2 regions of the Peptacetobacter sp. AB845 genome follow, and region 2 is predicted to be linked to the other one. Evidence: riboswitches for the same ligand, from Rfam matches in the RefSeq annotation. Region 2 holds a riboswitch; the other holds the start of a gene.
What was found. A riboswitch is a leader RNA that binds a small molecule or an ion and turns the genes downstream of it on or off. The one in region 2 is predicted to bind lysine.

Region 1 (3,436 bases), 1.1 Mb from region 2:
TGCAAAATATCAGATATAAATCCAACCTTCTGCAATCCAATGATTTACAAATTACTAAGCCTGAACTTTAAGTCCTGCATTTATCAATTCTTTTTTAAGAACTTCAAGATTAGCAGGGTCCATATTATCAAGTGGAAGTCTTAAATCTCCAACTTCAAATCCAAGTAAATTCATAGCAGTTTTAACTGGTATAGGATTTACTTCTATGAATAATGCAGCGATTAGAGCGTCTAAATCTAACTGTATTTTTCTTGAACCTTCAACATCTCCTTCAAGATATTTTTCAACTAAATCGTGAGTTTCTCTAGGGCATACGTTAGCAAGAACAGATATAACCCCATGTCCTCCTAATGATAATAGAGGAACTATTGAATCGTCGTTTCCAGAGTATATAGCGAAATCTTCTGGAACTAAGCTTGCTATTTCAGCAACCTGTCCTAAATCTCCACTAGCTTCTTTAACAGCAACTATATTAGGAACCTGAGCAAGTTCAGCTATTAAAGCTGGAGATATGTTCATACAAGTTCTTCCAGGAACGTTGTATAAGATTATTGGTATATTAACGCTTTCTGCTATTGTTACGAAATGTTTTTTAAGACCAGATTTGTTAGCTTTGTTGTAATATGGAGTTATTATTAATAATCCGTCAACACCAAGAGCTTCGGCTTTCTGGCTTAATTCAACAGAATGCATAGTATTGTTTGATCCTGTTCCAGCTATAACTGGTATTCTTCCGTTTACTTTTTTAACTGTAAATTCTAAAACAGAAAGTATTTCTTCATCTGACATTGTAGTAGCTTCACCAGTAGTACCGCAAGAAACTATAGCGTCAGTTTTGTTTTCTATATGATATTCGATAAGTTCAGCTAATTTATCGAAGTTTACCTTATTATCTTTTGTGAATGGTGTTACAAGAGCAACTGCAGAACCTTTAAATAACATTTGAGATCGACCCCTTTTCTTAAAAAATATAATTATTTAATAGTATTGTAATATTTTACAATATTATGTTAAACATTCTCAAAATATAGTTTAATTTATAAATTAATTTTAAACTAATTCCATTTCTATAGCTTTTTCAGCTATCTGAACTGCATTAGTAGCAGCACCTTTTCTTATGTTGTCAGCTACAACCCATAGGTTTACACCGCTATCAACACTGAAATCTCTTCTTATTCTACCAACGAATACTTCATCTCTATCAGAGAATTCAGCTGCAGTAGGGTATAGGTTTTCTGCTGGGTTATCAACAACAACAACATTTTCCATAGCAGCTAAAGTAGCTACAAGTTCGTCTAAATCGAAATCTTTTTCGAATTCAAGGTTTATAGACTCACTGTGTCCGTTTTTAACTGGTACTCTTACAGTAGTAGCAGTTATTCTTATAGAATCATCGCAAAGGATTTTTCTAGTTTCGTTGACCATTTTCATTTCTTCTTTAGTGTATCCATTGTCTAAGAATGAATCTATGTGAGGAAGGCAGTTGAAAGCTATTGGATGTGGGTAGAATCCTGTTGGATTTCCTTTTGATCCTTCTTCTAAATCTTCAACACCTTTAACACCAGAACCAGAAACAGCCTGATATGTAGAATATACTATTCTTTTTATAGTGTATTTATCATGTAATGCTTTTAATGGTAACATAGCCTGAATTGTAGAACAGTTAGGGTTAGCTATTATTCCTTTTTTGTGTTCTTTTATTGCTTCTGGATTTACTTCAGGAACAACTAGTGGAACTTCTGGGTCCATTCTCCAGAAACTAGAGTTGTCTACAACTAAAGCGCCATTTGCTGCAGCTATTGGAGCGAATTTTCCACTTGTAGAACCTCCAGCTGAGAATAAAGCGATATCTATGTTTCTTCCAGTAAATGAATCTTCAGTTAATTCTTCAACAGTGTATTCTTTTCCAGCGAAAGTTATTTTTTTACCTGCTGATTTTGAAGAAGAGAAAAGATATAAATCATTTATTGGGAATTCTCTTTCTTCTAAAACTTTTAGGAATGTTCTTCCTACCATACCAGTAGCACCAACTACTGCTAAATTTACTTTTTTCATTAAAAATCACCTCATAAACATTATACATTATTTTTAATATTCTATCTGCAAATTTAAACTTTTAAAGCTAAATAATTAGGTCTACGTTAATTTTTATGTATAAATTACTTGTAAAAGTTAAATAACATTCTTATTCATGAAAGTTAAATAACAGTCAAAAAAGTTCTATATACACAAAAGACGCACAAAGGAATACCTTGTACGTCTATAAATTCTTATAGCAAAGTAAACCTTGTAGCTCAACACTAAACAAGTGACAGTGCAGTATATATTCTATACTACCCCAGAAAAAATCTGTGCCCAGATAATTTCTTCGGCCATTTTCCCTTTTATACAAGATAAGTTTGCCAACTAGCCCGTATTACTAATGAAAACAGCGCCTCTACGCAGGTTATAGATATTAAATTAAACTCTTAAAGCAATAATAATACATTCTAGTAAAAATTGCAACACCAATTTGCACAACAAATAAGAATATTAAGAAAAATTCGATTTAAAAAACTTCATGGCAATGTCAAATTTTTTAAAAGAAACCGATATTTTTTGCAAAAAATTAGGTATAATAAAGAAAGATAGAAAACATAAAAATAATTATTTAATACGGAGGAATAATATGGATACTTTAAAAGAGTTATATAAAATCGGGAACGGACCATCAAGTTCACATACAATGGGTCCACAGAGAGCGGCAGAAAGATTTAAAAACGAAAATCCAGATGCAGATAGCTTTAGAGCTACACTTTATGGAAGTTTAGCAGCTACTGGTGCTGGTCATTTAACTGACTATATAATAATAAAAACAATAGCTCCTAAAAAAGTTGAGATAGTATGGAGAGAAGATATAATAAAAGACTTCCATCCAAATGGGATGTTACTTGAAGCTCTTGATAAAGACGGAAACACTACTGCACAGTGGGAAGTATTCTCAGTAGGTGGTGGGTCTCTTGCTGAAGAAGGAAAGAGAAATACTTCTGCAGTTAAAGAAACATATCCTCTAAGTACTATGGACGAGATAGTAAAATGGTGTAAAGACAATAACAAAACATTAGTTGATTTTGCATTAGAAAATGAAGATAGTGACATAATGGATCACATAAATACAATAAGAGAAGCTATGAAAAAATCAATAGAAGAAGGATTAGCTACTAATGAAGTAATACCAGGAAAATTACACTTAAAGAGAAGAGCAGGAGTATTCTATGAAAACTTCAAAAAAACTAACGACTTCTCTACATTAGTTTACGCTTATGCACTAGCAGCTTCTGAACAGAATGCTTCTGGGAATATAATAGTAACTGCACCAACTTGTGGTTCTGCAGGTGTTCTACCAGGTATATTCTTCGCTATGAAAGATTACATGAATTTAACCGATGAACAGGTA
Region 2 (3,436 bases):
TTATGGTAAAAATAGACGGATATGCGACTGAAGACACACTATTTGTAATTTCTGGGAAAGTGCCTCCAGGAGTAGATGCAAATGTGTTTAAAAATATAATCAAATTAGCTCATGATAGAGGTGCTAAAGTGGCTGTAGATTCATCAGGTGCTGTATTTGCAAAAGCAGTTGAAGAAAAACCTGAGATTATAAAAGTTAAGCTTAAAGAAATTGAAAGAGTTTATGAAAAAGAAAATATGACAGATGAAGATATTGTAGAAGTTATTAAAAAATATATAAGAGATGGTGTTAAATATGTGGCTATATCTATGGGGGAAAGAGGAGCCATATTTTCCAATGGGGAAGAAATTTTAAAGTGTAGTATTGAAAAAGTGAAAACTCACTCTACAGTGGGGGCAAGTGATGCACTATTAGCCGGACTAGTATACGGTATAGAAAATAGATTAGAGTTTGAAAAAACTGCTAAGCTAGCAACTGCTATGTCTGTTGGGGCTGTTATGACTATAGGAACAAAACCATCTTCAAAAGATATGATAAAAAAATTATATGAAGAAATTAAATTGATAAAATTCTAGTTTTTATAAAATTACATCTAATCTTTATATCTAGTTTTCATAAAAATTTAAAAAAATATTTTTATGATTATCTATGAAAAATATGTGAATTTTAAAAGGCTTGAAAGTAAGTAAAAGACTAAGATTGAATTGGTTTAATTGTATGAATTTTTTAGAAAAATTAAAAACTTAACATTTGAAAAAGAAAAATTTACTATTGACAGTGAAGTTTTTAGATGATAAAGTTTAATCATCAACTTAATATTTATCATTAAATGATAGAGGCGCGGTATTTATCAGTACATAATGACATAAGCAGGGCAGCTGTTGTTATCGAAAGGAAATATCGCCGAAGTTCAGATTTTGCACCGAAGTCTGTTCTGGGGTATCGTAGAATATGCGGTACACTGTCACATCGAGTGGAGCGCTATCTTGGTTAAATAAAAGGACTTTCCTTTTTATATTGTAAATACAGCCATAAATGCTATATTCTTTGTGATATATCATTTGTGGTTTTTTTTATTGTTTAAAAAGGGGAGGATTTATAAATGAAAAATTCGAAAAAATTATTTAGAATTATGACGATGTGTCTTATGATTGTCATGATGATGTCAGTAACAGTATTTGCGGAAGGAGAAGCAACTGAGTATGTACCAAAATTATACTCTACAGCTTGGGCACTTGTTCCGCCAGTAGTTGCAATAACACTAGCACTTATAACAAAAGAAGTTTATAGTTCATTATTCGTAGGTATAGCAGTTGGTGGTATATTCTACGGAGGTGGAAATTTTGAAAGAACTATAACACATGTATTAAACGACGGACTTATAGGAGTTCTTTCAGATCCATATAATGTTGGTATATTAATATTCCTAGTTATATTAGGGGCTATGGTAAGTTTAATGAACAGAGCAGGTGGTTCTGCTGCATTTGGTAGATGGGCAGGACAGCATATAAAAACAAGAGTTGGTGCTCAGATAACTACTATAATATTAGGATGTTTAATATTCATAGATGACTACTTCAACTGTTTAACAGTAGGTAGTGTTATGAGACCTATAACAGATAAACACAATGTATCTAGAGCTAAATTAGCTTACTTAATAGATTCAACTGCCGCTCCAATATGTATAATCGCACCAATATCATCTTGGGCAGCTGCAGTAACTGGATTTGTTCCTGGTGAGGATGGTCTTTCAGTATTCGTTCAGGCGATACCATTTAACTTCTACGCATTATTTACAATATTAATGATGTTAGGTTTAGTTCTTTTAAAAGTGGACTATGGCCCAATGAAATTACACGAAGATAATGCTAAAAAAGGAGACATATTCACAACAGGAGCAAGACCATATGCTTATAATGAAGATGATGGTAAAAAAGAAAATACTAAAGGTCATGTTTTAGATCTTCTTATACCAATATTCTCTCTTATAGTATTCTGTGTAATCGGTATGATATATACAGGAGGATTCTTCTCAGGAGAAAGTATAGTAACAGCATTCTCAAATGCAGATGCTTCAGTTGGTCTAGCACTAGGAAGTTTCTTTGCACTAGTTGTTACAATATTACTTTATGTACTTAGAAAAGCTCTTACATTTAAAGAATGTATGGATTGTATACCAGAAGGATTTAAATCAATGGTTCCAGCAATAATGATATTAACATTTGCTTGGGCTTTAAAAGCTATGACAGATAGTTTAGGAGCAGCTCCATTTGTTGAAGGAATAATGAAAGGTAATGCAGAAGCTCTAATGAACTTCTTACCAGCAGTTATATTCTTAGTTGGATGTTTCTTAGCATTTGCTACAGGTACATCTTGGGGAACATTTGGTATACTTATACCAATAGTTGTTGGAGTATTCTCTAATGACCACCAGATGATGATAATAGCTATATCAGCTTGTATGGCAGGAGCTGTATGTGGAGACCACTGTTCACCAATATCAGATACTACAATAATGGCATCTGCAGGATCTCAGAGTGACCACGTTAACCACGTTTCAACTCAGATACCATACGCTGCAACAGTAGCTGTGATATCTTGTATAACTTATATAATAGCTGGATTTACAAAATCAGCAGCAATATCATTAGGATTTGGTTTAATAGCTGTTTTAGGAACTCTAGCATTTATAAGAAGCAGAGAAAAAGCAAACGGAACTTATATAGAATAAAACCACTAAATAGATATACGATTGAATTCAGATAAATTAAAGTTGATGAGAGTTTGATTGTTAATTTAAAAAGCTTGTTAGAATTTTTTAATTGATTTATTGATTAAGAAATTATATAATAAATGATTCACTAACCAAAAAGAACCGATAGAACTGGGAACTCTATCGGTTCTTTTTATGTATATAGTGTATATTTTTAAGAAAAGTAAATATTATTTAAAAATCCTATATATATAAATAAGAACCTTCAATCGTTTTGGAGAGATATGTCAAATATAAATATTTTCGTTTGAAATGAGTAATTGTATTTTTATTGGGAATATATATATTAAAAGGGGAGATTATAATGAAAAGAAAAATTAAGACTACAGTAAAAGGATTTAGAACTATAGATGGAGCAGGTGTAAATTTAGTAAGAGTTTTGGGAAGGGATACTGTTAAGGAATTTGATCCAATATTGATGTTGGATTCGTTTGATAGTATAAATCCAGAAGATTATACAGCGGGATTTCCAATGCACCCACACAGAGGGATTGAAACTATAAGTTATGTTTCTAGTGGAAAGATGATGCACAGAGATAGTTTAGGAAATGAAGATACAGTCTCTAGTGGAGAGGTTCAGTGGATGAACTCAGGCTCTGGAATACTTCACGAGGAGCAAATACCAGAAGCAGATAGGCTTTTGGGAGTGCAACTTTGGTTGAA

Region 1: it holds a riboswitch for lysine, as region 2 does, so the genes downstream of both, ACK2WO_RS04250 (aspartate-semialdehyde dehydrogenase) here and ACK2WO_RS09335 (Na+/H+ antiporter NhaC family protein) in region 2, are expected to answer to the same signal.

What each region holds. Positions count from the first base shown of each region.
Region 1 covers NZ_CP180001.1:867,791-871,226, forward strand. The annotation lists gene dapA (4-hydroxy-tetrahydrodipicolinate synthase) at 55-942, opposite strand; gene ACK2WO_RS04250 (aspartate-semialdehyde dehydrogenase) at 1,051-2,055, opposite strand; lysine riboswitch at 2,283-2,448, opposite strand; gene ACK2WO_RS04255 (L-serine ammonia-lyase) at 2,669-3,436, shown strand, end outside.
Region 2 covers NZ_CP180001.1:1,974,094-1,977,529, reverse strand. The annotation lists gene ACK2WO_RS09340 (1-phosphofructokinase family hexose kinase) at 1-575, shown strand, start outside; lysine riboswitch at 826-992, shown strand; gene ACK2WO_RS09335 (Na+/H+ antiporter NhaC family protein) at 1,103-2,731, shown strand; gene ACK2WO_RS09330 (pirin family protein) at 3,078-3,436, shown strand, end outside.